2 regions of the Kitasatospora sp. NPDC006697 genome follow, and region 1 is predicted to be linked to the other one. Evidence: riboswitches for the same ligand, from Rfam matches in the RefSeq annotation. Region 1 holds a riboswitch; the other holds the start of a gene.

Region 1 (14,252 bases):
GGGCGGGACCCCTCTTCGGAGGGGTCCCGCCTCTTTTGTTGGGCCGACCCGGTGGTGACTTCACCCGGCCGGCCGCAGCGGCGTGCGTGGACCCCGACCAGGTGCGGAGATGTTCCTACGATCTGATGCATCGTCCGAACCTCAGGAGGATCCGGTGGCCGTCAGATGGGCAGGAGACCGGGGGAGCACACGGGCACGCAGCCGCCGGGGAGCGGCCTGGTTGGCCCTCACCCCGCTGCTGGCGGCGCCGCTCGCGGCCTGCTCCGGCGGCTCGGGCGGCCACGCGGTGGCCCCGCCGCACGCGGTGGACGCGGCCCGGCTGGTGCACACCTCGGCGGCGCCCGACGCAGACCCGGGGCAGCCGTTCACCGTCACCGCGCAGGGCGGCGGCACGGTGACCGACGTGGTGCTCAGCGGACCGGGCGGGCGGCAGGTGGCCGGCGCGCTGGACACCGACGGCCACGGCTGGCACAGCACCGCCCCGCTGGTCCCGGCGACCCGCTACACCGCCCGGATCGCCGCCGCCGACGGGCACGGCGGCCGGGGCGAGACCACCGCCGAGTTCACCACCAAGCAGGCCGACCACCTGCTCACCGTCACCCTCGGCCCGGACCTGGGCCGGGAGACCTACGGGGTGGGCGAGCCGCTCACCGCACAGCTCTCCGAGCCGGTCAGCGACCCGGCGGCCCGGCAGCGGGTGGAGAAGGCCCTCACGGTCTCCTCCACGCCCGCGGTGACCGGCGGCTGGTACTGGGTGGACGGCAAGAACCTGCACTTCCGGCCGAAGGACTACTGGCCGGCCGGCACCAGGGTGAAGCTCGGCTGGGACGGCCAGGGCACCGCGATCGACGGAGCCGGCCTGTACGGCGGCCCCTCCTCCGGCCTCTCCTTCACCACCGGCGACCGGGTGGAGGCGATCGTGGACGCCGCCGCCGACCAGCTGACCTTCAAGCGCAACGGCGAGGTGGTCAGCACCATGCCGGTGACCACCGGCAAGCCCGGCTTCGACACCCGCAACGGGATCAAGGTGGTGCTCGGCCAGGAGCGCTCGGTGCAGATGAAGAGCGAGACCATCGGCATCGCCCAGGGCTCCAGCGATGCCTACGACCTCAAGGTCGAATGGGCCACCCGGGTGACCTGGAGCGGCGAGTACGTGCACGCCGCGCCCTGGTCGGTGGCCTCCCAGGGCGTGGACAACGTCAGCCACGGCTGTACCGGGATGAGCACCGACAACGCCAAGTGGTTCTACGAGCAGACCCGGGTCGGCGACATCGTCCAGGTGGTCAACAGCCACGGGCACCAGATGGAGCCGTTCGGCAACGGCTTCGGCGACTGGAACCTCAGCTGGGAGGACTGGCAGAAGGGCAGCGCGCTGGGCCATCCGGTCAGCACCGAGGCGCCGCCCGCGGCGGCCCAGGCGGCGGCCACCCTGAAGCCGCAGGTGCAGTAGCCGGTCAGCCGTTCCGGTAGACGAGGTCCAGCGCGCCCGACAGGGCCGCCTGGGCCTCGTCGCGGCTCAGGCCCAGGCGGTGCGCCCGGTCGGCGAACTCGGTGGCTGCGGCGGCCGCCAGCCGGTGCGCGGTGTCGCCCACGGCTGCCACCAGGGTGCCGCGCCGCCCGTGCGTCTCCACCACGCCGTCCGCCTCCAGCTCGCGGTAGGCCCGGGCCACCGTGTTGGCGGCCAGGCCGAGCTGCTCGGCCAGCGCCCGCACCGTCGGCAGCTTCAGCCCGGCCGGCAGATCGCCGGTCCTGGCCTGCTCGGCGATCTGCGAGCGCAACTGCTCGTACGGGGGAGTGGGGCCGGCGTGGTCGATGCTCAGCTGCACTTGCTGCGGCTCCTCACGGAGGGGGCTGACGGGGCGTCACCATATTCTGCACCCAGCCGGGGCCGGCGGAATATGACAGCGGGATCATGCCGGGGCCCGGGCCCGCGGAGGGGGTACGCCAAGGGCCCCCGCCCGGCCGAAGCCGGGCGGGGGCCCTCAGGTGGCTGACGCTGGGGGGATCAGTGGTGGCCGTGGCCGCTGGTGATCTCCTCGTGCTCCTCGACGGTCGGCTTGGGGATCTGGTTCCCCTCGCCGAAGTAGCTCTCGGAGAGCTTGGCCCGGGTCTTGGTCAGCAGGCCGACCTTGCGGGCGACGCCGTTCTCGTCCGTCTCGGCCGGCAGCTCCAGCGGCTCGTACTGCTCGTGGGCCGTGAGCTTGTGCAGCTGGGTCTGGTCGAGCTGGGCGTGCACCTCGACGAACTCACCGTGCGGCAGCCGCTTGATGACACCGGTCTCGCGGCCGTGCAGCACCTTCTCCTTGTCCCGGCGCTGGAGGCCGAGGCACCAGCGCTTGGTGACGAAGTAGGTGATCACCGGGACGACGAACGAGCCGACGCGCACGAAGTAGGTGATGTCGTTCAGCGAGAGGTGGAAGTGGGTCGCGATCAGGTCGTTGCCACCGCCGGAGAGCAGCACCAGGTACAGGCTGATCCAGGCGGCACCGAGGGCGGTGCGGACCGGGGCGTTGCGCGGGCGGTCCAGGATGTGGTGCTCGCGCTTGTCGCCGGTGATCCAGCTCTCGATGAACGGGTAGACCGCGATGGCGACCAGCACCAGCGGGAAGAGCATCAGCGGGATGAACACGCCCAGGTTGAGCGTGTGGCCCCAGGCGCGGATCTCCCAGCCCGGCATGACGCGGATCAGGCCCTCGGCGAAGCCCATGTACCAGTCGGGCTGGGCGTCGGTGGAGACCTGGTCCGGACGGTACGGGCCGTAGGCCCAGACCGGGTTGACCGAGGCGATCGCGGACATCGCCGCGATGATGCCGAAGACCAGGAAGAAGAAGCCGCCCGCCTTCGCCATGTAGACCGGCATCAGCGGCATGCCGACGACGTTCTTCTCGGTCCGGCCCGGGCCCGCCCACTGGGTGTGCTTGTGGTAGAAGACCAGGATCAGGTGCGCCACCAGCAGGCCGAGCATGACGCCCGGGATCAGCAGCACGTGGATGGTGAAGAACCGCGGCACGATGTCGGTGCCGGGGAACTCGCCGCCGAACAGGAACATCGAGATGTAGGTGCCGACCAGCGGCACCGCCAGGATGGCGCCCTCCATGAACCGGATACCGGTGCCGGAGAGCAGGTCGTCCGGGAGCGAGTAGCCCAGGAAGCCGTCGAAGAAGCCCAGGAAGAGCAGCAGGAAGCCGAAGATCCAGTTGATCTCGCGGGGCTTGCGGAACGCGCCGGTGAAGAAGACGCGCATCATGTGCACGAACATCGCGGCGACGAAGACGATGGCGGCCCAGTGGTGGATCTGACGGATCAGCAGACCGCCGCGGACCTCGAAGCTGATGTTCAGCGTCGAGGCGTAGGCCTCCGACATGTGGATGCCGTTGAGCGGGGCGTAGGAGCCGTTGTAGACGACCTCGCCCATGCTCGGCTTGAAGAAGAGCGTCAGGTAGACGCCCGTCAGGATGATGATGATGAAGGTGTAGAGGCAGATCTCACCGAGCATGAAGGACCAGTGGTCCGGGAAGATCTTCCGCAGGTTGGCCTTGGCCAGGGAGTAGATCCCCAGCCGACCGTCCAGGTAGTCCGCGGCGGCCTCGGCCTTGTTCGCGGGCTTGGCGCGGGTGCTGGCCGGAGCGGCCTGCTTGGCGCTGGTCGAGGAACTCATGCGCTGCGCTCCCAGAAGCTCGGGCCGACGGGCTTGGCGAAGTCCTGGGTGGCGATCAGGTAGCCCGAGGCATCGGTGGTGATCTTCAGCTGCGGCAGCGGGTGGCCGGCCGGGCCGAAGATGACGCGGGCGCCGTCCGAGAGGTCGAAGGTCGACTGGTGGCACGGGCAGAGCGCGTGGTGGGTCTGCTGCTCGTACAGCGAGATCGGGCAACCGACGTGGGTGCAGATCTTGGAGTAGGCGAGCACGCCCTCGAAGCCCAGGGCCTTGGACTTGTCGTCCTTGATGTCCTCCGGCTGGATGCGGATGAGCATCAGCGCGTCCTTGGCGATCGCCTCCTGGAAGTCCTCGTCGGACTCCTGGAGACCGCCCGGGCGGGAGGCGGACGGGCCGGGCTTGGCGAAGGTCAGCGAGCCGACCGCGATGTCCGAGGCCATCATCGGCTCGTTGGTGTTCATGTTCACCAGGCGGATCGGCGCGTCCGGGGTCGCCTCCTTCCAGCCCGTGCTGTCCAGCTTCTTCTCGGGCAGCGGGCCGAGGTCGCGCAGCAGCACGACGCCGGCGAGCGGCACCAGGGCCATCGAGCCGATCATGGTGTTGCGGATCATCTTGCGGCGGCCGAAGCCGGACTCCGCGGCACCCGTCTTGAACTGCTCGATGACGTCCGCGCGGACCTCGTCGTCGGCCTCGATGGCGTGCCGCTCGGCGGGGAGCTCGACGTCCGACATCAGGGTGCGGGCCCAGTGCACGGCGCCGGCGCCGATGCAGAAGAGCGCGATGCCCAGGGTCATGCCCAGCGCGAAGTTCAGCGCGCTGATGTGGCCCAGCGGGAAGATGTAGACGATCTTGTCCGCGTCGATGGCCACGTAGGAGGCGATGAAGCCGATCGTGGCGAGCATCGAGACGACGAAGAGCAGCGACACCTGCCGCTCGGCGCGCTTGGCGGCGCGCTCGTCGATGTCGGTGCGGCGCGGCTCGTGGGGCGGCAGCCCCGGGTCCGCGAACGGGTTGTCGGCGACGGCGACCTCGCCGTGGCCGTGGACGGCGTCGTGCGCCGTCGGCAGCTTGTCGTCAGACATGTCGTGGCTCATGACTTCTTGGCCTTGGTGGTGTGGGCGGCGACCCAGATCGCGACGGCGATCAGGACGCCGAGGCCGAAGATCCAACCGAACAGGCCTTCGGTGACCGGACCGAGGCTGCCGAGCGACAGACCGCCGGGGTTGGGCGCCTCGTTCGCCTGGTAGCGGACGAAGGCCACGATCTCCTGCTTCTGCTTCTCCGGCATGGTGCTGTCCGGGAAGGAGGGCATGTTCTGCGGGCCGGTCTGCATGGCCTCGTAGATGTGCTTCGGGTCGACGTTCTCCAGCGACGGGGCGAACTTGCCCTGCGTCAGCGCACCGCCCGCACCGGCGAAGTTGTGGCACTGGGAGCAGTTGGTCCGGAACAGCTCACCGCCCTTGGCGATGGCGTCCGTCTCCGTCGAGGTGTACTGGTCCTTGGTCGGGGTCACCGGGCCGGGGCCCAGCGAGGCGACGAAGGCGGCCAGCTGGTCGATCTCCGACTGGTTGTAGATGTTCTGCTTCTTCGGCACCTGCGCGCCGGGCTGCTGCGCCGGCATCCGGCCGGTGCCGACCTGGAAGTCGACCGCGGCGGAACCCACACCGACCAGGCTCGGGCCCAGGCTGGAGCCCTCGCCGTTCAGGCCGTGGCAGGAGGAGCAGCCGACGGCGAAGAGGCGCTTGCCCTCGTCGATCTCAAGCGACTGCGCGGAGCTGTCGGCCTGCGCCTGCTCGGTGGGCGCGAACGCGGCGTACAGCCCCCCGGAGGCCACGAGGGCGAAGAGTAGGACGACGAGCGCGGCCAGTGGGTGGCGCCGTCGTGCGGAGAGCTTTTTCACGGATTACCCCGGTGTCAGGATCTGGTCGTCTGGTGGTGGCCCGGTGTCGGTGTCGGCACCGGCAGGGGGCATAGGGCACGGGCAAAGGACCCGGCGCCGCGGGGGCGGGCGGGTCCGGCCGGCGAGCCAGCGACCTGATCGGCTACTTGATCAGGTAGATGGTCGCGAACAGGCCGATCCAGACCACGTCGACGAAGTGCCAGTAGTACGACACGACGATCGCCGCGGTGGCCTGCTCATGCGTGAACCGCTTGGCGGCGTAGGTCCGCCCCAGCACCAGCAGGAAGGCGATCAGACCGCCCGTCACGTGGAGCCCGTGGAAGCCGGTGGTCAGGTAGAACACCGTGCCGTACGGGTCGGAGGACAACGAGAGGTGGTCCTTCTTCACCAGCGAGGTGTACTCGTAGATCTGGCCGCCGATGAAGATCGCGCCCATCACGAAGGTGATGGAGAACCACGAGCGGAGCTTCTTGACGTCACCGCGCTCGGCGGCGAAGACGCCGAGCTGGCAGGTGAGCGAGGAGAGCACCAGGATCGTGGTGTTCACGGAGGAGAAGGGGACGTTGAGGGCATGCGCCTTCTCGGCCCAGAAGTCTGGTCCCTTCACGGAGCGTGCCGTGAAGTACATCGCGAAGAGGGCCGCGAAGAACATCAGCTCGGAACTCAGCCAGACGATGGTTCCGACGCTGGTCATGTTCGGTCGGTTGACCGATCCATGCGCGTGCCCGGTTTCTGTTGCTGTTGCTGTCGCCACGACCGACATTATGTCGGTCCCTTATTCCGTCTTCACGTCGGGGGGTCTTCCTCGGAGTGTCCGGTGCGTGCGGTATGCCCGGATGGCTGCACCAGCGGGTTTGCCGGTCCCGGTGGCCCCGGACGGCCCGTCAGCACGGCCCGCTGACGTCCCCTCGCCCGCGCGGGTGACGCCGGCTCAGCCGCTCGGGCGCGGCCGGATCGCATCGGTCGGCAGCGATCTCGTGCCGGACGCTCACCGGGACGGGTGATCGGGAGTAGCATCCGGAGGTGGTGGACGTGGTCTGGATCACATTCGTCTGACACTTGGGAGCAGGTCCGATGACGCACAGCAGCGGCGAGGCGCTCACCGTCCTCGTCTACAGCGACGACCGCAACACCCGGGCGCAGGTGCTCTCGGCCCTCGGCCGGCGGCCCGCCGCCGACCTCCCGGAGGTGGAGTACCTGGAGTGCGCCACCACCCCGGCGGTGCTCCGGGCGCTGGAGCGCGGCGGGGTGGACCTCTGCATCCTGGACGGCGAGGCGGTGCCGGCCGGCGGCCTGGGGCTGGCCCGGCAGGTGAAGGACGAGATCTACGGCTGCCCGCCGGTGCTGGTCCTGATCGGCCGTCCGCAGGACAGCTGGCTGGCCGCCTGGAGCCGGGCCGACGCGGCGATCTCGCAGCCGGTCGACCCGGTGGCGCTGGCCGAGGCCGCCGCCACCCTGCTGCGGGCCCGGGTCGGGGCCCGCCAGCTGGCGCGCTGACCTCCGCGGACGGTGCCCGGGCCGCGGCCCGGGCACCGTCTCAACAGGAGAGAAGGGCCGCCGTCCTGCGGACGGCGGCCCTTCCGCGCTCGCTACGCTGGCCGGGTCCTTCCACAACGGCGCAACTGGAGAGTCGGCCATGGTGAACGAGAACCCTGTGAACGGCGGCGAGGTCCCCGCGCAGGTGAGCCGCACCTGGCCCGACGTGCTCTCCGCGCTGCTCGCCGGGACCGACCTGGACCGGGCCGCCAGTGCCTGGGCGATGGACCGGATCATGAGCGGCGAGGCCAGCCCCGCGCAGGTGGCCGGCTTCGTGATCGCGCTGCGCGCCAAGGGCGAGACGGTGGACGAGATCACCGGCCTGGTCGAGACGATGTACCGGCACGCCCGGCCGCTGGAGGTCCCCGGCCCGGCGGTGGACATCGTCGGCACCGGCGGCGACCGGGCCAAGACCGTCAACATCTCCACCATGTCGGCGATCGTCGCGGCCGCGGCCGGCGCCAAGGTGGTCAAGCACGGCAACCGGGCCGCCTCCTCCGCCAGCGGCTCCTCGGACGTGCTGGAGAAGCTGGGCGTGCGGCTCGACCTGACGCCGGCCCGGGTCGCCGAGGTGGCCGAGGAGGTCGGCCTCACCTTCTGCTTCGCCGCCCTCTTCCATCCCTCGATGCGGCACACCGCCGAGGCCCGGCGCGACCTCGGGGTGCCGACCGCCTTCAACATCCTCGGGCCGCTGACCAACCCGGCCCGGGTCACCGCCCACGCCGTGGGATGCTTCGACACCCGGCTGGCCGGGCTGATCGCCGGGGTGCTGGCCGAGCGGGGCGCCAGCGCCCTGGTCTTCCGCGGCGACGACGGGCTGGACGAGCTCACCATCTCCACCACCTCGCGGGTCTGGGTGGTGCGCGACGGCCAGGTCACCGAGACCGTGCTGGACCCGCGCGAGCTGGGCATCGAACTGGTCGGCATCGAGGCGCTGCGCGGCGGCGACCCCGAGTACAACGCGGCGGTGGCCCGCCGGGTGCTGGGCGGGGAGCACGGGCCGGTGCGCGACGCGGTGGTGCTCAACTCGGCCGCCGCGCTGGTCGCGCTGGAGCCGACCGACGCGCCGCTGACCGAGCAACTGGCCGCCGCGATGAAGCGGACCGCCGCCGCGCTGGACTCCGGCGCCGCCGCCGAGCTGCTGGAGCGCTGGGCGGGCGCCACCATGCGGGCTGCCACCATGCGGTAACCGGTCCGAATGGTGGAACGGCATTTGACCACGCTTCGGGCGGCTGCCTAGAGTCTGGCCCAGGTCATGAGTGACAGCGCGACGAGCCCCAGCTTGCTGTCCGGCAACCCTCCGTCCGTGGCGGGGTGCCCTGGGTGAAGACCGGGCCAGGCGGCAGACGTCCGCCGGGCAAGCGCGGACCACCGGACTTTTCGCACCCCGGGGTCCCTGACCCCTGGAGGAGTGCGTCCCGATGTCGTCCACCACTGCTTTCACCGCCCCCGCCCCTGTCGGCCTCGCGGAGCCGCTGCCCGTCCTGGGCGCCGAGGTCGAGGTGCCGCTGGTCTCCGGCGAGAAGGTCGGCTACGCGGCCCTGGACTACGCGGCCAGCGCCCCGGCGCTGCGCCGGGTCTGGGAGGATGTCGCCGCCTACGCGCCGTACTACGGCAGCGTGCACCGCGGCGCCGGCTACCTCTCGCAGCTCTCCACCGACCTGTACGAGCAGAGCCGGCAGGCCGTCACCGACTTCCTCGACCTGCGCGAGGGCGACCAGGTGGTCTTCACCCGGGCCACCACCGACTCGCTCAACCTGCTGGCCGCCGCCGTTCCGGCCGGCACCCGGGTGTTCGCCTTCGAGACCGAGCACCACGCCTCGCTGCTGCCCTGGCAGCACGCCGGACTCTCCGTCAGCTACCTGCGCGCGCCGCGCTCGCACGCCGAGGCGGTGGCGGCCCTGGACGCCGCGCTGGCCGACTGCCCGCAGGGCCCGCGGCTGCTCTGTGTCACCGGCGCCTCCAACGTGACCGGCGAGCTCTGGCCGATCGCCGAGCTGACCGAGACCGCGCACCGGCACGGTGCCCGGGTCGTGGTGGACGCCGCCCAGCTCGCCCCGCACCACCGGATCTCGGTCCGCGAGCTGGACGTGGACTGGATCGCCTTCTCCGGCCACAAGCTCTACGCCCCGTTCGGCGCCGGGGTGCTGGCCGGCCGCGCGGACTGGTTGGACGCGGCCGAGCCCTACCTGGCCGGCGGCGGTGCCTCGCGCACCGTGGCCCGGCAGGAGGACGGCTCGGTGGCGGTCGAGTGGCACCGCGGCCCGGCCCGGCACGAGGCCGGCTCCCCGAACGTCATCGGCGCCTACGCGATCGCCTCGGCCTGCCGGGCGCTCACCGAGGCCGGCTGGGAGGCACTGCGCGAGCGCGAGGAGCGGCTGGTCGAGCGGCTGACCGAGGGCCTGGCCGCGATCCCCGAGGTGCGGGTGCTCAACCTGTTCGGGGCGGGCTCGGCGCGGGTCGGCGTGCTCTCCTTCGTGGTGCGCGGCTGGAACAGCTCGCACTTCTCGGCGGCGCTCTCCGCCGAGTACGGGATCGGCGTGCGGGACGGGCTGTTCTGCGCGCACCCGCTGGTCCGCACCCTGCTCGGCGGCGAGGAGGCCGCGCCCTCCGAGTGCGGGGCGCCGGAGCCCTCGCTGCCGGGGGAGCGCAGCCTGAACGCGATCCGGGTCAGCTTCGGCGCCGGGACCCCGCTGGAGCACGTGGACCGCTTCCTGGCCGCGGTGCGCGAGCTGGTCACCGACGGGGCCCGCTGGAGCTACCGCAACGAGGGCGGCCGCTGCGTGGCGGACACCCGCCGCTGACGGTGGATCGGCCCCGCCGCTACTCCAGGGCCGCTACTCCAGGCCGATCGCGAAGGCCGCCTCCAGGTCGTGCTGGGAGTAGGTGCGGAAGGCGATGTGGGTCTCGGTCGAGGCGACGCCCGGGACCTTGTTCAGCCGGCCGGGGATGATCTCGGCCAGGTCCTCGTGGCGGCGCACCCGCACCATCGCGACCAGGTCGTAGCCGCCGGTCACCGAGTACACCTCGCTCACCCCTTCGATGGCCGCGATGGCCTCGGCGATCTCGGGGATCCGGTCGACGCTGGACTTGACGAGCACGATGGCAGTGATCACTGGGAGGCTCCTGGATTGGGGACGGGATCAGGGTATCCGGCCCGCCGGGTCCCGACCCAGAGGGCGAGGAAGCCGGCCGCGAAGCCGATCACGTGCGCCAGGTAGGCGATGCCCGGCCCGGACTGCGCGGTGCCGGGCCGCAGCGCCGGCGCCGACCACCACTGCACCGCGAACCAGAGCCCCAGCACCAGCCAGGCCGGGAAGCGCAGCGGCAGGAAGAGCAGCAGCGGCACCAGCGCGGTCACCCGGGCCCGCGGGTAGAGCCGCAGGTAGCCGCCGAGCACCCCGGCGATCGCGCCGGAGGCGCCGACCAGCGGCTGCAGCGCGGCCGGGCCGCCGTGCGCGGCGAACGCGTAGCCGTAGTTGGCCAGCAGACCGGCCGCCAGGTAGAAGAGGAGGAACCTGGTCCGGCCCAGCCGCTGCTCCACCGCCGGGCCGAAGACGAAGAGGAAGAGCAGGTTGCCCAGCAGGTGCAGCCAGCCGCCGTGCATGAAGAGCGCGGTGCCGGCCGAGAGCCAGGGCCGCTTGCCGGGGGTCGGCCGCAGCGGGCAGTCCGGCAGCGGCGGCGCGGCGCCGTCCAGCTGGGCCGCGGTCAGCGGACGGTCGCTCAGCAGCTCGGCGGGCACCGCGCCCCAGCGCTGCTGGTAGCGCTGGGCGGCGCAGACCCGCTCGGCCGGCCCGGTGCCGTAGGCCGGGTTCAGCCCGCTCGGCCCGGCCAGGAAGACCAGGCAGTTCACCGCGATCAGCAGGTAGCAGACCAGCGGGCGGGGCGGCTCACGGACCTCGGGCATGCGCCGATCCATTCCGCACGGTGCGGCCCGCGACACCCCCGGTGTACGGCGGGCGGGTGAGCTGTCCAGCAGATGGACATCTCGGCCCTCGACCCCCGGCGGCCCGGAACCAGCCCATAGGCTGGGCGTCTGGCCGGCACCCGGCCCGGACCAGAGCCGTCGAGAGGACCACCACGCCATGACCGTCCCCCTGCCCACGGCCGAGACCCGCTGGCGCTGCACGCTCTGCGGCAACCTCACCCGGTTCGACGTCACCCGCTCCGCGCGCACCGTCGAGTTCATCCACCTGGACCTGGCCGGGGAGCCGAAGGTGGAGGAGCGCGAGGTGCTGAGCGAGACGGTCGAGTCGGTGCGCTGCCGCTGGTGCAACGCGGTGGACCAGGTCGAGCTGGTGCCCCGCCCCGGCGCGGAGGGCTGACGGCGGGCCGCTGCGGAGCGCTCCGTCCCGTGCGTGGTGTCCGTCGCGGCACCGCGCACGAGACAATTGTTCCGAGCGGTGTGTCAGCAGACCAGGGATCGGAGCCGAGGACGCGATGGACGCAGCGAGTCAGGCCACCGGGCCCGGAGCGCCCGAGCCGGCGGGTGAGCCGGCGTCCGAGGCGGTCCCGGAGACGGCTCCGGCGGCCGCCGAGCAGCTGGACCGGCCGCTGCCGGAGGGCGTCCGGCGGCGGGTGGTCGGCCTGGCCGCGGACGCGCTCGGCGGGCTGCCGGTGGCCGAGCTGCCGACCACGCTGCGCCCCTACGCCAAGTTCACCGCCGCCCGCCGGGCCCGGTACGCGGGCACCGCGCTGGCCGCCGCGCTGGAGGCCGACCCGGTCTTCCGGTCCCGGATAGCGGACCGGCTGCGAGCCGGCCAGCCGGATCTGGTGGGCGCGTTGGAGGCGGGGCAGGTGCCGGGCGCGGCCGAGCCGCTGGACGTGGCGGCCGCCGCCTACCTGCTGCGCACCAAGGGCTGGACCCGGCTGGTGGCGGAGGCCGGCGAGCAGGCCGAGCGCTCCGAGGTGGCCGACGCGGCCGCCGAGGCGGCCCGGCTGGTGGAGAAGCTGCAGGAGGAGCTGGCCACCGCCCGCGCCACCGCCCGGGCCGATCTGGAGCGGCAGCGGGCCGAGGGCGAGGGCACCCGCCGGGAGCTGGAGGCGCTGCGCAAGAAGGTGCGCAGCCTGGAGGCGGACACCAAGCGGGCTCAGGCGGAGAGCCGCAAGCTGCAGGGCGAGCTGGAGGCGGCGCGCGGCGCGGCGGCCGGCGAGCGGGCCGCCGCGGAGGGCGAGGCGCGCCGGCTGCGGCACCGGGTGACCGAGCTGGAGGCCGCGCTGGAGTCCGGCCGGCGCTCCGCCCGGGAGGGCCGCAGCGTGGCGGACATGCGGCTGCGGCTGCTGCTGGACACCGTGCTGCAGTCCGCCCAGGGCCTGCAGCGGGAGCTGGCGCTGCCGGTGACCCAGCTGCACCCGGCGGACCTGGTGGACGCGGTGGCGCCCGGCTCGGCCTCGCCGCACGACGTGGCCCGGCGCGGCCTGGCCGAGGACGATCCGGCGCTGCTGGACCAGCTGCTGGCGATCCCCCAGGTGCACCTGGTGGTGGACGGCTACAACGTGACCAAGACGGGCTACCCGACGCTGCCGCTGGAGCAGCAGCGGCTGCGGCTGCTCGGCGGGCTGGCGATGCTGGCCCAGCGCACCCAGGCCGAGGTGACCTGCGTCTTCGACGGCCAGGACCTGGACGTGCCGGTGATCATGGCGCCGCCGCGCGGGGTCCGGGTGCGGTTCAGCCGGACCGGGCAGACCGCCGACGAGCTGATCCGGCAGCTGGTCCGGGCCGAGCCGCAGGGCCGCCCGGTGGTGGTGGTCTCGGCCGACCGCGAGGTGGCCGACGGCGTGCGGAAGGCGGGCGCGCGCCCGGTCTCCTCGACTCTGCTGCTCAACCGGTTGTCCCGGAGCTGACGGGTGGTTCGGGTACCGGTCCCGACCGGCTCCGGGTGAAGCTCGGGTGAAGGGCGTTCCACCGAAGGGTGAGCGTCGGCCGGGGGAGTGGCGCTACGTTCTGATGTTCAGTAGGGTCCGGCGTCAAACCTATTTTTCCGGTCACTCACTCGATCGGGTGAGACCGGCAGAAGAAGGAGCGGTACCTTGGCGTCCCACCGCCGTCCGAAGCAGCCGAGCCGTGCACGCGTCGCCGTGCTCACCGCCGCTGCGGCCACCGCGGTCGCCGTCTCCTCGCAGACCGGTGCCTGGGCCGACCCGAAGCCGTCGCTGGACGACGTCAAGGCGCAGGTCGACGGGCTGAACCAGCAGGCCGAGGCCGCCTCGGAGAAGTACGACGGTGCCAAGGAGCGCGGCGACCAGCTGCGCCAGCAGGCCGCCCAGCTGCAGGACCAGGTCGCCCGCACCCAGCAGGAGGTGACGGACCTGCAGTCCGGCCTCGCCGCGGTCGCCGGGGACCAGTACCGCAACGGCGGGATCGACCCCGCCGTGCAGGTGATGCTCAACTCGGACCCCCAGTCCTACCTGGACAAGACGGCCAGCATGCAGGTGGCCACCAGTACCGAGACGGACGCGCTGAAGTCGCTCACCGGCCAGCAGCGCAAGCTGGACCAGGAGAAGAAGGAAGCCGCGGACACCCTGGCCGAGCTGGACCGCTCGACCCAGGAGCTGAACCAGGCCAAGGCGGACGTGCAGGCCAAGCTGACCGCCGCCCAGAAGCTGCTCAACTCGCTGAGCGCCGCCGACCGGGCCGCGCTGGCCGCCCAGGACCGCGCCTCCCGCAGCGACACCCGCCAGCCCGTCAACCTGCCGCAGGCCGGCGGTTACGCGGGCCAGGCCGTGCAGGCCGCGCTGAGCAAGCTCGGCGACGCCTACGTCTGGGGCGCCACCGGCAGCACCTACTTCGACTGCTCCGGCCTGATGCTCTGGGCCTACAACCAGGCCGGCGTCTCGCTGCCGCGCACCTCGCAGGAGCAGGCCACGGTCGGCACCGCGGTGCCCAGCCTCTCCCAGGCGCAGCCCGGCGACCTGGTGATCTACGGCGCGGACCGGCACCACGTGGGCATGTACATCGGCAACGGCAAGGTGGTGCACGCCCCGCACACCGGCGACGTGGTCCGGATCGCGGACGCCACCGTGATCGGCCCGATCAACACCATCCGCCGGGTCTGACGCTCCGTCGCCCCGACCGGCCGGCCCCCCGGGTGAGGGCCGGTCAGTCGTGCTGTGAGCCGCACCACTGCTGCGTGCACGGCTCGATCACGGGTCGGTGAGGGT
Region 2 (14,252 bases), on a different contig from region 1:
GGTGCAGCGCCTCGGCGGTGCCCAGCACGTCGTAGGGGTTGACCCCGATCGCGTCCTCGGCCAGCTCGGCCCAGGCGCCGGCCTCCCGGGAGAGCACCAGCGCGCAGCCGGCGTCGGAGACCACCGGGACCTCCTTGGCGACCAGGTTCATGCCGTCCCGGATCGGGTTGACCAGCGCCACGTCGGCCAGCCGGTAGGCGGCCAGCGAGCGGGCGAAGTCGTCCTCGACCTGGAGTATCAGCGGCTGCCAGCGCTCGGTGCCGAACTCGGCGTTGATCTCCTCGCTGAGCCGGCGCACCGCCGCGGTGTACTCGCGGTACTCGGCCAGGTCCTGCCGGGAGGGGTAGGCGAAGGCGATGTGCACCACCCGGTCGTGCCATTCGGGGCGGGTGCGCAGCAGGTGCCGGTAGGCCTGCAGGCCGCGGACGATGTTCTTGCTCAGCTCGGTGCGGTCCACCCGGACGACGGTCCTCCGCGGCCCGGAGTCCCCTTGGCCGACGGCCTCGCGCAGCCCGGCCAGCCGCTCCTCGACGTCCGGCCGGTGTGCCCGCTCGCGCAGGAACTCGGCGTCGGCACCCAGCGCGTGCACGCCCAGCCGGGTGGTCCGGCCGCGGTAGCCGACGGTGAGCGCGGCCCGGTCGACGGTGGCGTCCAGCACCCGCTCGCAGCAGTCGGCGAAGGCCTCGGCCCAGCGCCGGCTGTGGAAGCCGGCCCGGTCGGCGCCCAGCACGCCGGTGAGCACGGCCACCGCCCACTCGTCCGGCAGCAGCCGGAAGTAGTCGGCCGGCGCCCACGGGATGTGCAGGAAGTAGCCGATCCGCAGGTCGGGGCGGAGCTCCCGGAGCAGCTCGGGCACCAGGCTGAGGTGGTAGTCCTGCACCAGCACCGCCGCGCCCGGCGCGGCCTCGGCGGCCAGCGCCTCGGCGAAGGCCGCGTTGTAGGCCCGGAAGCCGGCCCACCGGTCGGCCGACTCCTGGTCGAAGGCGGGGGCGGTCGGGGTGTCGTAGAGCATGTGGTGGATGAACCAGAGGGTCGAGTTGGCCACGCCGTTGTAGGCCTGGTCGAACACCTCGGGGTCGATGTCCAGCATCCGTACGGCCTGCCCGCCGACGTCGAAGCCGGCCAGGTCCAGGCGCCCGTCCGGTGCGCTGCGGGCGGCCGCCCGGTCGGCGTCGCCGAGCGCGGCGCAGACCCAGACCGCGTTCGGATCGTCGATCGCGGACAGGCCGGAGACCAGTCCGCCGCCCCCGCGCCGCAGCGTCAGACTGCCGTCCGCCGCGGTGGAGAAGGAGACCGGGCCCCGGTTCGAGGCCACCAGGATGCGTGCGGTCGTTTGATCGGCCATATGACCAACCTTGCCGGGTACACCGCACGGCAAACCCGGACATTGGTCACACCCGGCCGGGCGTCCGAGGTCAGGAACGGTGCTCCCGGTACTCCGGCAGCTCGATCACCGGAGGGCGCTCCAGGGCCGTCACCGGGTGGCCGTGGGCGGTGAACTCCCTGGTCCGGGGGTCGCGGGAGAACTGGGTGAGGACCGGGCGGGCCAGGTCCTCGGCGGCCTTCAGCCGGTGGGTGCGGTCCAGCCGCTCCAGCGCGGTGCGGTAGATCGTGGCGGCCATCCGGCCCAGTGCCTGGCTGTCCTGGTGCCGGTGGTGCCGGACCCCGACGTCGACCTGGGCCAGCGCGTCCAGACCGACCAGGTCCAGCGCGTCCACCAGCAGGCCCAGCTCCACCCCGTAGCCGGTCGGGAACGGCAGCCGCTCCAGCAGCGAGCGGCGGGCGGCGTACTCCCCGCCGAGCGGCTGCACGAATCCGGCCAGCTGCGGCCAGTGCAGGTTGAGCAGCGGGCGGGCGACCAGCTCGGTGACCCGGCCGCCGCCGGCCGGCACCACGGCGCCCTCGGCCTCCAGCGGGCGGTCGTACATCGCCTTGACCAGCTCGATCCCGGGGTCGGTGAGCAGCGGGCCGACGATCCCGGAGACGAAGGCCGGGTCGAACTCGCGCAGGTCGGCGTCGATGAAGCAGACGATCGCGCCGGTGGTCGCCAGCAGCGAGCGCCAGAGCACCTCGCCCTTGCCCGGCACCGCGGGCAGCCGGGGCAGTATGGCGTCCCGGTGCACCACCCGGGCGCCGGCGGCCGCGGCCACCTCGGCGGTCCGGTCGGCCGAGCCGGAGTCCACCACCACCAGCTCGTCCACCAGCGGCACCCGCTCGACCAGCTCCCGGTGGATCACCTCGACGATCCCGCCGACCGTGGACTCCTCGTCCAGGGCGGGCAGTACCACGCTCACCGTGCCGGCCGCGCCGGCGGCCCGCTTGGCGGCCAGTACCTCCGCGAGCGGCCGGTCGGCCGCGGTCCATGACCTGCGGCGCAACCAGCTGGCGGCCTCCGGAAGCAGCTCCGGGCTCTGCTCGGCTGGCAAATCTGGCTCCTCGTCCTGGGCTCACTGAGCGGTCGGTCCCGTCTCGGGTGGCGGACGGGTGGCGGTCGGTACGGCCCCTTCGGTTACAGTCTTCGTACTGCGGTCAGACCTTCGCACACCGGGGTGGACCGCCGGAGAACACCGGCTTCGCAGCCGTACGACAACTTCACAGAGCTCATCCAGAGGGACTGAGGGAACGGCCCGTTGACGTCCCGGCAACCTTCTCGACCGGCCTTCGCGGGCCCCGGCGGGACAGGTGCCAATTCCGTCCTGTGGCGCGCCCGCGCCACGGGGAAGATGAGGAGAGAGGCCTCCGCCATCATGGCTACCGCTACCCCTGCCGCAGCGTCCTCGAACGACACCGTCTCCGTCGACCTCGGCCCCGCCGCAGCGCTGTCCTGTCGCGAGTGCGGCACGAGGTTCCCGCTCGGCCCCAGCTTCGCCTGTCTGGAGTGCTTCGGCCCGCTGGAGATCGCCTACGACTACAGCGGCTACGACGCGGCCGAGCTGCGCAAGCGGATCGAGGCCGGGCCGGCCTCGATCTGGCGCTACGCCCCGCTGCTGCCCGTCCCGGCGGACGTCGCGGGCAAGCCGAACCTGAACCCGGGCTGGACCCCGCTGATCAAGGCCGACCGGCTCGGCGCCGAGCTCGGCTTCACCGGCCAACTGCACATCAAGGACGACTCGGGCAACCCCACCCACTCCTTCAAGGACCGGGTGGTGGCCTGCGCGATCGAGGCCGCCCGCGCCTTCGAGTTCACCACCCTCTCCTGCTCCTCCACCGGCAACCTGGCCGGCGCGGTGGGCGCCGCGGCCGCCCGGGCCGGCTTCAAGTCCTGCGTCTTCATCCCGCACGACCTGGAGCAGCCCAAGATCGTCATGGCCGGGGTCTACGGCGGTGACCTGGTCGGCATCGAGGGCAACTACGACGACGTGAACCGGTTCTGCTCCGAGCTGATCGGCGATCCGGCCGGCGAGGGCTGGGGCTTCGTCAACGTCAACCTGCGGCCGTACTACGGCGAGGGCTCCAAGACCCTGGCCTTCGAGATCTGCGAGCAGCTGGGCTGGCGGCTGCCCGAGCAGATCGTCATCCCGATCGCCTCCGGCTCCCAGCTCACCAAGATCGACAAGGGCCTGCAGGAGCTGATCAAGCTCGGCCTGGTCGAGGACCGGCCGTACAAGGTCTTCGGCGCCCAGGCCACCGGCTGCTCGCCGGTCGCCACCGCCTTCAAGGACGGCCGGGACGTGATCCGCCCGGTCAAGCCGGACACCATCGCCAAGTCGCTGGCGATCGGCAACCCGGCCGACGGCCCGTACGTGCTGGACATCGCCCGGCGCACCGGCGGTGCGGTGGAGGACGTCACCGACGCCGAGGTGGTCGAGGCGATCAAGCTGCTGGCCCGGACCGAGGGCGTGTTCGCCGAGACGGCGGGCGGCGTGACCATCGGCGTGCTCAGGAAGTTGGTCGAGAGCGGGCAGCTGGACCCCTCGAAGGAGACCGTGGCGATCAACACCGGCGACGGCCTGAAGACCCTGGACGCGGTGGCCGGCACCGGCCTGACCGCGACCATCCGGCCGACCCTGGACTCCTTCCGGGCCGCCGGCCTCGGCTGAGCCCGCCACCCCCACCCCCCGATCACCCCGAACCACCAGGAGAGCCACCGATGAGCGCCACCGTCCGCATCCCCACCATCCTGCGCCCCTACACCGACGGCCGGTCCGAGGTGCCCGCGGAGGGCGCCACCCTGGCCGAGGTGATCGCCGACCTGGACCGCAACCACGCCGGCATCGGCGCCCGGGTGCTGGACGACACGGGTGCGCTGCGCCGGTTCGTCAACGTCTACGTCAACGACGACGACGTGCGGTTCGACGCCGGCCTCGCCACCGAGGTGAAGGACGGCGCGACCATCTCCATCATCCCCGCCGTGGCGGGCGGCTGCTGACGGCCCCTCAGGGCCTGCGCGGGGCGTCTTCCGGCCGATCGGGCCGGGCGGCGCCCCGCCGCCGTTTCCAGGTCGTGTCCGGGTCGTGTCCCGGTCGCGCCCTGGGCGGGTCCATGGCGCACCGCGGCAGGGCATAGGCTGTCGGTTGCCCGGACATCCCGCCCGCTGAGACATGGTTGCCCGGTGAGCGGCGGAACCATGTCCGCGACGCGTCAGAATTATTTGGACAATTCGCGGTATTCGTCCGCTATGTCCGAGGCGAATTGCCGAACTCTGTCGTATTCCTCCCTTCCTGTCCGTTGACCCGGCGCTTGATTTGGCGCTGAGTGGCCCTGTTGCTCAGGGCTCCGATCCGGATACATTCAGCCGCGGTCGACGCATCCGTCCGCACTCGGGACGCCAACTGGCAACTGGGAGCGGGCTGCTGCGGTATGCAGGGCCGTGCCCCGGGGGGACACCTTCGGCATGGTCCGCCAGACCCGGGCCCGCGACCAGCGGGCGCGTGAAGGGCCAGCACAGCACTAGGGGAGTTCGGAATGGCTCAGGGCACCGTCAAGTGGTTCAACGCGGAGAAGGGCTACGGCTTCATCGCGGTCGACGGTGGTGCGGACGTGTTCGTCCACTACAGCGCGATCCAGATGGACGGCTACCGCACCCTCGAGGAGGGCCAGCGGGTCGAGTTCGAGATCTCCCAGGGGCAGAAGGGCCCGCAGGCGGACATGGTCCGCGCGGCGGTCTGACCTTTCCGACCCTCGGAGTTATCGGCTCTCACCGAGCTGGTGGACCAAAAGCGGCCGAGCCCGCACCGACGCCCCGTCAGGGGCCGGGTGCGGGCTCGGCCGCTTTCCCGTCCCGGTCCCCCGGCGGGCGCGCGTTGGACCGGGGAGCTTGCACTCGCCACACCGGAGTGCTAATCATTGGCGTTAGCACTCACAGCTTGAGAGTGACAAACGGAACGGGTCGGTGAGGTCCCGGGACGCGGCAGGGGAAAGGACCCCCGCGCTCCAGGACCGTCCGTCGCGGGCGCCCCCGGTCCGAGCAGTCGACCGTGTCCTGGAGGACCACTTCCGATGGCCAAGATCATCGCGTTTGACGAGGAAGCTCGCCGCGGCCTTGAGCGCGGCATGAACCAGCTTGCCGACGCAGTCAAGGTGACGCTGGGCCCCAAGGGCCGCAACGTCGTCCTTGAGAAGAAGTGGGGCGCCCCCACGATCACCAACGACGGTGTCTCGATCGCCAAGGAGATCGAGCTCGAGGACCCGTACGAGAAGATCGGTGCCGAGCTCGTCAAGGAGGTCGCCAAGAAGACCGACGACGTCGCGGGTGACGGCACCACCACCGCCACCGTGCTCGCCCAGGCCCTGGTTCGCGAGGGTCTGCGCAACGTCGCCGCCGGCGCCAACCCGATGGCCCTCAAGCGCGGCATCGAGAAGGCCGTCTCCGCCGTCTCCGACCAGCTGCTGGCCCAGGCCCGCAACGTCGAGACCAAGGAGCAGATCGCGGCCACCGCGTCGATCTCCGCCGCCGACACCCAGATCGGCGAGCTGATCGCCGAGGCGATGGACAAGGTCGGCAAGGAAGGCGTCATCACCGTCGAGGAGAGCAACACCTTCGGTCTGGAGCTCGAGCTCACCGAGGGCATGCGCTTCGACAAGGGCTACATCTCGGCCTACTTCGCCACCGACCTGGAGCGGATGGAGGCGTCGTTCGACGACCCGTACATCCTGATCGCCAACTCCAAGATCGGCTCGGTCAAGGACCTGCTCCCGCTGCTGGAGAAGGTCATGCAGTCCGGCAAGCCGCTGCTGATCATCGCCGAGGACGTCGAGGGCGAGGCCCTGTCGACCCTGGTGGTCAACAAGATCCGCGGCACCTTCAAGTCCGTCGCCGTCAAGGCCCCGGGCTTCGGCGACCGCCGCAAGGCCATGCTGGGCGACATCGCCATCCTGACCGGCGGCACCGTGATCTCCGAGGAGGTCGGCCTCAAGCTCGAGAACGCGGGCCTGGACCTGCTGGGCACCGCCCGCAAGGTGGTCATCACCAAGGACGAGACCACCATCGTCGACGGTGGCGGCGACAGCGACCAGGTCGCGGGCCGGGTCAACCAGATCCGCGCCGAGATCGAGAACAGCGACTCGGACTACGACCGCGAGAAGCTCCAGGAGCGCCTCGCCAAGCTGGCCGGCGGCGTGGCCGTCATCAAGGCCGGCGCGGCCACCGAGGTCGAGCTCAAGGAGCGCAAGCACCGCATCGAGGACGCCGTGCGCAACGCCAAGGCGGCCGTCGAGGAGGGCATCGTCGCCGGCGGCGGCGTGGCCCTGCTGCAGGCCGGTGTCGCGTTCGACAAGCTGGAGCTCGAGGGCGACGAGGCCACCGGCGCCAACATCGTCAAGGTCGCGCTCGAGGCCCCGATCAAGCAGATCGCCACCAACGCCGGCCTCGAGGGCGGCGTCGTGGTGGAGAAGGTCCGCAACCTGCCCGCCGGCCACGGCCTGAACGCCGCGACCAACGAGTACGTGGACCTGGTCGCCGAGGGCATCATCGACCCGGCCAAGGTCACCCGCTCCGCGCTGCAGAACGCCGCCTCCATCGCGGCGCTCTTCCTCACCACCGAGGCCGTCATCGCCGACAAGCCGGAGAAGGCCGCCGCGGCCGCCGGCGGCGGCATGCCGGGCGGTGACATGGACTTCTGATCCTTCGTCGGAAGGATCGGCCGTTCCGCAGTCCGCGAGGGCGGCCTCCCCAAGGGGAGGCCGCCCTCGCGGCGTTCCGTCTCCTGGAGGACCCCTGATGACCGAGCTGGAAACCGCCCTGCACACCGCCCGCGCCGCGATCCTGGCCGATCTGACCGCGCGGGGGGTGACGGATCCCGCCGTGGTCTCGCTGGTGGAGGAGGCGGTGGTGCACCGGCGGTGGTGGGTGGAGCAGTGGCCGGGCGGGGTGGGGTTCGTGGTCGGGCTGGTGGCGCAGGACGTGCAGGACGGGCTGCTGGAGCAGTACGGGCGCTGGCCGATCTGCGGGGACTGCGAGCGGGCGGGGGAGGAGCTGCACGCGCTGTCGGTGGAGCCGGAGTTGGGGCCCGATCCGCAGTGGGTCTGCGGGCGGACGGCGGCGGTGGTGGCGCCGGTGGGGGAGCTGGGCCCGGTCTAGGGGGAGGGTCTTCCCCCCGGGCCGCCGTTCGGGGGTGTTTGTGTGCCAGGGGCTCGCGGGGGGGACCCGGGTTGTGGCAGGGTAGCTGATATGTCTAGACCAATTTTCGAAGTCATCGCGCTGACCGCGCAGGATGCCCAGGCCGCGCAGTCCGGCGGTGCCGACCGCCTCGAACTGGTCACCGACATGGCCGCCGACGGACTGACCCCCTCGGCGGCCGACTTCGCCGCGATCCGGGCCGCCGTCGACCTGCCGCTGCGGGTGATGCTGCGGATCCGGGACGGCTTCGCCCCGGGCGATCTGGACGAGCTGCGGCGGCGGGCCGCCGCGCTGCGGGCCGAGGGCGCCGAGGAGTTCGTCCTCGGCTTCCTCACCGCCGCGGGCGAGGTGGACCTGCCGGCCGTGCGGGCGGTCGCCGAGGCCGTCGAGGGCTGCCGCTGGACCTTCCACCGGGCGATCGACCACAGCGCCGACCGGTCCGCCGTGCGCGCCGCCGTGGCCGAGCTGCCCGGCCTGGACACCTTCCTCACCTCCGGCGCGGCCGCCGGGGTGGACGCCGGGCGCGAGGTGCTGGCCGGCGAGCTCGCCAAGGCCGGCGAGCCGGGCTACCGGCAGCGCATCCTGATCGGCGGCGGCCTGCGCGAGGAGCACCTGCCCGGGCTGCGGGCCGAGGGCTTCGACGCCTTCCACGTCGGCGGGGCGGTCCGCGAGGACGGCTGGAGCACCCCGGTGGACCCGGCCAAGGTGGCCCGCTGGCGGTCCCTGATCGACGGCTGACGCCCCGGGAGCTCCCACCGGGAGTCCCGGGGACGGCGCGGTCAGTCCAGCTCGGCCGGCAGCGGCTCGGCGTGCAGCACGGTCAGGCCGGAGACCGCACGGGTCAGCGCCACGTACAGCCGGCGCAGCCCGGTGCGCCGGTCCGGCTCGCCAGCCACCACGGCGGCCGGCTCGTCCAGCACCACGTAGTCGTACTCCAGGCCCTTGGCCAGCGAGGCCGGCACCAGGGTCAGCCGGGCCTCGGCGGTGGTCTCGGTGCCGGGGGTGAGATAGGCCAGCCCGGCCCGGTCCAGCGCCGCCGCCAGCTCCGGCAGCCGGGCGTCGGCCGCGATCAGGCCGGTCGAGCCCTCCCGCTCCAGCGCCTCCCGGCAGGCCAGCAGCACCCCCTCGGTCAGCTCGCCGGGCTCGGCCCGACGGATCGTCAGGGCGTCCTGCCCGGTGCGGATCGAGGTGGCCGGGGCCAGCCCGGGGGCGATCGCCGGCAGCAGCCGGGAGGCGTAGGAGATCACCTGCTCGGGCACCCGGAAGCCGGTGGTCAGCTCCTCCACGTGGGCGCCGTCCTTGCCCAGGTGGCGCAGCGCCTCCGGCCAGCTCGCGGTGGCCCACGGGGTGGTGCCCTGGGCCAGGTCGCCGAGCACCGTCGCCGAGCCGGTGGTGCAGCGCCGCCCGACCGCGCGGTACTGCATCGGGGAGAGGTCCTGGGCCTCGTCCAGCACCACGTGGCCGAGCGAGTGGGTGCGCTCCACCAGGTCGGCCGCCTCGTCCACCAGCACCGCGTCGGCGGCCGTCCAGGGCGCCGTCCTGACGGAGCGTCCGGGCTTGGGCCAGGCGATCGCGGCCTGCTCCTCGGGGGTCAGCACGCCCTCCGCGCAGCGGGCCAGGAACTCCGGGTCGCCGAGCAGCCGGAACACCAGCTTGGCCGGGTCCACGGCCGGCCAGCAGGCCTTCACCACGGCCTTCACCTCGCGGGAACGGGCCACCGCGTCCTGCACCCGGTCGTCCGGGGCCTCGCCGCCCTGCTCCATCTTCAGCAGCACGGTGTGCGCGATCCGCTGCGGCAGCGCGGCCATCGCGGCGCCGTAGCGGATGTCGCGGCCGCGCAGCTCCTCGATGATCTCCACCAGCTCGTGGGCCGGCACCCGCCAGCGGCGCGAGCCGCGGACCACCACGCAGGGCTCGGTGGGCAGCGTGATGCCGTCCCGCACGGCCCGGCGCAGCACCTCGGCCAGCCGGGCGTCGCCCTTGATCCGGGCGGCCTCGGCGCTGTCGGCGGCCCGCACCTCGACGTGCGCGACCAGCTCCTGCACGGTGGACTGGGCCACCTCCAGCTCGCCCAGGGCGGGCAGCACCTGCTCGATGTAGGAGAGGAAGGAGCTGTTGGGGCCGATCACCAGGGTGCCGGCCTTGGCCAGCCGCTCCCGGTGCGCGTAGAGCAGGTAGGCGACCCGGTGCAGGCCGACCGCGGTCTTCCCGGTGCCCGGGGCGCCCTGCACGCAGACCGTGCCGCCCAGGTCGGCGCGGACGATCTCGTCCTGCTCGGGCTGGATGGTGGCGACGATGTCGCGCATCGGGCCGACACGGGGCTTCTCGATCTCGGCCGCCAGCAGGGCGGAGGAGGTGGCCTGCTCGGCCGGGTCGCTGAGGTTCTCGTCCTCGTAGGCGGTCAGTTCGCCGCCGGTGTAGCCGAACCGCCGCCGCTTGGCGATGTCCATCGGCTCCTTGCGGCTGGCCTGGTAGAAGGTCTGGGAGACCGGGGCCCGCCAGTCGATCACCATCGGGTCGCCGCCCGCGTCGTGCACGTGCCGGCGGCCGATGTAGACCCGGTCCCCGCCGGCGCCCTCGGAGACGTCCTCGCCGATCGTGTGCAGGAAGTCCAGCCGGCCGAAGAAGAGCGGGGTGTGCAGCAGGTCGGCCAGGGCGGCGATCCGGCGCTGGATCTGGTCGTGCAGCACCTGCTGGGTGACCCAGGTGCCGGCCACGTCGGAGATGTCCAGCTGCTCGGCGTCCTCGCGCATCGCGCGCAGGGCCGCGCGGGAGTCGGCCAGGTGGTCCCGCTCGCGCTGCAGCGGGTCGGCGGCGGGGTCGGTGGTGGTGGGGGCGGCGGATTGCACGGCGAACCTTCCCGGCCGTGCCGTCCGGGCACGGCGGTCTCGTGGAGCTCACGGTGGTGGACGACCTGGCCGGTTGCCGAGCGGCCAGGACCTCGCGACAGCACGGGTCCGAGGGGGCAGACCGGACAGCTTAGACCCGCTCACGGTGCGCGGGCCAACCGATTACGCGGCGCCGCCGCCTAGGGGGAGACCCCTGCCCCGGTATGAGGGTCGCGTCAGCCGGGGGGATTACTTCGGTCCCGAAAGGTGCGGTCTTTGGGGTGATGTGCCCGGGCGGCCGGAAACCTACCGTGGATCCCATGAGCACCGTTCACCTGACGGCGCCCCCGGCAGCGGCCAAGACCCCCCGGGCGCGCACCAGCACCGAGAACCCGACCACCGAGCCGGCCGGCGCCACCATGGCCGACCGGCCCCGCAAGCGCCGCCCGCTGAGCACGGCGGTGCGCAACACCGGAATCCTGCTCGGCACCGCCGCGCGCGTGGTCTTCCTGGGCCGCGACGGTGTCGACAAGTACTAGGACGGCACGCCCTGGCTAGATGTCGTCCGCGTCGATGATCCGATAGGCGTACCCCTGCTCCGCCAGGAACCGCTGGCGGTGCGCCGCGAAGTCCTGGTCCACCGTGTCGCGGGCGACCACCGAGTAGAAGTGCGCCGAGTGCCCGTCCGCCTTCGGGCGCAGCACCCGGCCGAGCCGCTGGGCCTCCTCCTGGCGGGAGCCGAAGGTCCCGGAGACCTGGATCGCCACCGTGGCCTCCGGCAGGTCGATCGAGAAGTTCGCCACCTTGGAGACCACCAGCACGCTGATCTCCTTGCTGCGGAAGGCCTCGAAGAGCTTCTCGCGCTGGGCGTTGCTGGTCTCGCCCTTGATCACCGGGGCGTCCAGCGCCTCGCCGAGCTCGTCCAGCTGGTCGATGTACTGGCCGATGATCAGCGTCTGGTCGCCCTCGTGCTTGCGGACCAGGGCCTCCACCACCCGCTGCTTGGTGGCGGTGGTGGAGCAGTAGCGGTAGCGCTCCTCCGGCTCGGCGGTGGCGTAGGCCAGCCGCTCCGAGTCGGTCAGGGTGACCCGGACCTCGCAGCAGTCGGCGGGCGCGATGTAGCCCTGCGCCTCGATCTCCTTCCACGGCGCGTCGAACCGCTTGGGACCGATCAGGCTGAACACGTCGCCTTCCCGGCCGTCCTCGCGGACCAGGGTGGCGGTCAGGCCGAGGCGGCGGCGGGCCTGCAGGTCGGCGGTGAACTTGAAGACCGGCGCGGGCAGCAGGTGCACCTCGTCGTAGACCACCAGGCCCCAGTTGCGGGCGTCGAACAACTCCAGGTGGGCGTAGCTGCCCTTCCGCTTGGTGGTCATCACCTGGTAGGTGGCGATGGTGACCGGGCGGATCTCCTTCTTCGTCCCGCTGTACTCGCCGATCTCGTCCTCGGTCAGCGAGGTGCGCTTGACCAGCTCGTGCTTCCACTGCCGGGCCGAGACGGTGTTGGTGACCAGGATCAGCGTGGTCGACTTGGCCTCGGCCATCGCGGCCGCGCCGACCAGCGTCTTGCCGGCACCGCAGGGCAGCACCACCACGCCGCTGCCGCCGTGCCAGAAGCCCTCCACCGCCTGCTGCTGGTACGGGCGCAGCCGCCAGCCGTCCTCCCGCAGCTCGATCGGGTGCGCCTCGCCGTCCACGTAGCCGGCGTGGTCCTCGGCGGGCCAGCCCAGCTTCAGCAGCATCTGCTTGATCTGGCCGCGCTCCGAGGGGTGCACCACCACGGTGTCCGGCTCGACCCGGGCGCCGACCAGCGGGGCGATCTTCTTGGACTTCAGCACCTCCTCCAGCACCGGCCGGTCGGTGGTGGTCAGCACCAGCCCGTGCACCGGGTGCTTGAGCAGCTGCAGCCGGCCGTAGCGCGCCATGGTGTCGGCGATGTCCACGAGCAGGGCGTGCGGCACGGGGTAGCGCGAGTAGGTGACCAGCGCGTCCACCACCTGCTCGGCGTCGTGGCCGGCCGCGCGGGCGTTCCACAGGCCGAGCGGGGTGATCCGGTAGGTGTGCACGTGCTCGGGCGCGCGCTCCAGCTCGGCGAACGGCGCGATGACCCGGCGGCAGTCGGCGGCCTGGGGGTGGTCGATCTCAAGCAGCAGGGTCTTGTCGCTCTGGACGATCAAGCAGGACACGCATACCTCCGTGGTGGGGACCGCCCTCCATGGTCGCCCATCGCGGGGGCGAACGGAGCCGGGTGCCGGTCGGCGGCCGGAAAAGCAGGCGGGGGACGGTCCCTGAGGACCGTCCCCCGCACTACCGGGTCAAGCGGGATCAGCTGTGGCGCGGGGCGCGCTTGCGGTTGCCGACCAGCAGGGTGCCGCCGATCAGCAGGGCCGAGAGGCCGGCGAGCACGATGCCGCCCACGTTGGTGCCGGTGAAGGCGAGCGAGGTGGCCGGGGCGCCCGCGACCGGGGCGGCGCTCGGCGTGGCCGAGCCGCTGTCGGCGGCGAGGACGGCCGGGGCCGTGCTGGCGGACGCGGAGGCGGAGGCGACGCTCTGGACGGCGGCCGGGCTGCTGGCCGGGGCGCTGGTGTGCTGCGCGGGCTTACTGGTCTCAGCGGCCGGGGTGGTCGGCGCGGAGCTGCTGGGCGCCGGGGTGCTGGGCTTCGGGCTCTCCGGGGCGGAGGTGGTCGGAGCCGGGGTCGTCGGCGCCGGGGTGGTGGGGGCCGGGGTCGTCGGCGCGGGGCTGGTCGGCGCCGGGGTGGTCGGAGCCGGAGTCGTGGGCGCCGGGGTGGTGGGTGCGGGCGTCGTCGGCTTCGGGGTGGTCGGGGTGGGCGACGGCTTGGTCGGCGTCGGGGTGGGCGCCGACGGGGTGGGGGTCGGCGTGCTCGTGGCCGGGCACATGTGCGACAGGTTGAAGAACTTCACCGAGCCGCCGGTGACCACGGCGGTCGCCCCGGTCAGCTGGGCACCCGGGGCCGAGCCGACGTTGGCGTGCTTGTCGTCCGGCGGGCCGAACGAGGTGATGGTCCTGGTGCCGCCGGGCTGGAAGGTGACGGTCAGCGAGACGAAGTCGGTCGAGCTGCCCGGCAGCACGAAGTTCCAGCCGTCCTGGCTCGACGGGATGCCCGGGCAGTCCCCGCCGCCGCCCTTCGCCGTGATCGGCAGGTCCGAGGCCTGGTGGAACGGCGGCGAGTAGGTGCTGCCGGACGCGGCCTGGGCCGGGATGGCGGTGATGACACCGGAGACGAGGCCGACCGCGCCGACGGACAGCAGGGCGACTCTGGCAGGGCGGGTTATGCGCATCGGGAGACCACACTTCGTCGCGTCGGCCCAGCGGCCGGGAGTACTGGGAGCGAGACCCCGACGGCCGAGGGAGGCGACCGTGGGTCAAGCGGCTCAGCGTTCCGTGACGGTCAAAAGCGGGTCAAGTTCGAATGGTTGGGGTATGTCTTGATCTCGACCCTTGGGGGCCTTAAATCCGCCCTGACGATCCGGTCAATCTGGGCGCGCTGGACGCCGCTCGGCGAACGAGGGTTCACCTGACACAACGTGCCCTGAGAGTATGTCAGTTACACGGGTCCTCGAGTTCGCCTCGAGCTACCGGTGAGTCAGTCCGCCAGCCAGACATACGACGCGAACCGCCCGCTCGGATCGCTGCGGCGGTGCGAGAACAGCTCCGGGCTCTCGATCGTGCACCGGCCGTCCTGTCGAATTTCGGCCACTCCGGCCCGGGTCAGCTGCGCGGCGATCGCGGCCGGCAGGTCCAGCGCGGGGGTGCCCCAGGAGGTGGTGGACCAGGCCTCGGGCAGCTCCGCGGCGACCTCCGCGCGCATCGCGTCGGGCACCTCGTAGCAGCGCCCGCAGGCGGCCGG

Evidence for each region. Region 1 has a riboswitch for S-adenosylmethionine ahead of ACFYNO_RS02835 (aminotransferase class V-fold PLP-dependent enzyme). Riboswitches for the same ligand answer to the same signal wherever they lie in the genome.
Region 2: linked by a shared signal. The riboswitch ahead of thrC (threonine synthase) and the one ahead of ACFYNO_RS02835 (aminotransferase class V-fold PLP-dependent enzyme) in region 1 are both predicted to bind S-adenosylmethionine.

The regions. Positions count from the first base shown of each region.
Region 1 covers NZ_JBIAGU010000001.1:632,865-647,116, reverse strand. The annotation lists gene ACFYNO_RS02875 (Ig-like domain-containing protein) at 221-1,450, shown strand; gene ACFYNO_RS02870 (GntR family transcriptional regulator) at 1,455-1,826, opposite strand; gene ACFYNO_RS02865 (cytochrome bc complex cytochrome b subunit) at 2,006-3,658, opposite strand; gene ACFYNO_RS02860 (Rieske 2Fe-2S domain-containing protein) at 3,655-4,737, opposite strand; gene ACFYNO_RS02855 (c-type cytochrome) at 4,746-5,555, opposite strand; gene ACFYNO_RS02850 (heme-copper oxidase subunit III) at 5,698-6,318, opposite strand; gene ACFYNO_RS02845 (hypothetical protein) at 6,630-7,052, shown strand; gene trpD (anthranilate phosphoribosyltransferase) at 7,192-8,280, shown strand; SAM riboswitch class IV at 8,343-8,461, shown strand; gene ACFYNO_RS02835 (aminotransferase class V-fold PLP-dependent enzyme) at 8,513-9,895, shown strand; gene ACFYNO_RS02830 (Lrp/AsnC ligand binding domain-containing protein) at 9,929-10,207, opposite strand; gene ACFYNO_RS02825 (rhomboid family intramembrane serine protease) at 10,204-10,998, opposite strand; gene ACFYNO_RS02820 (hypothetical protein) at 11,177-11,416, shown strand; gene ACFYNO_RS02815 (NYN domain-containing protein) at 11,532-12,935, shown strand; gene ACFYNO_RS02810 (NlpC/P60 family protein) at 13,122-14,147, shown strand.
Region 2 covers NZ_JBIAGU010000010.1:62,205-76,456, forward strand. The annotation lists gene ACFYNO_RS15970 (trehalose-6-phosphate synthase) at 1-1,345, opposite strand, end outside; gene ACFYNO_RS15975 (glucosyl-3-phosphoglycerate synthase) at 1,416-2,402, opposite strand; SAM riboswitch class I at 2,599-2,730, shown strand; gene thrC (threonine synthase) at 2,748-4,040, shown strand; gene ACFYNO_RS15985 (MoaD/ThiS family protein) at 4,091-4,369, shown strand; gene ACFYNO_RS15990 (cold-shock protein) at 4,906-5,109, shown strand; gene groL (chaperonin GroEL) at 5,440-7,062, shown strand; gene ACFYNO_RS16000 (hypothetical protein) at 7,160-7,519, shown strand; gene ACFYNO_RS16005 (copper homeostasis protein CutC) at 7,610-8,296, shown strand; gene ACFYNO_RS16010 (HelD family protein) at 8,338-10,407, opposite strand; gene ACFYNO_RS16015 (hypothetical protein) at 10,707-10,925, shown strand; gene ACFYNO_RS16020 (DNA repair helicase XPB) at 10,941-12,569, opposite strand; gene ACFYNO_RS16025 (hypothetical protein) at 12,709-13,683, opposite strand; gene pgeF (peptidoglycan editing factor PgeF) at 13,989-14,252, opposite strand, start outside.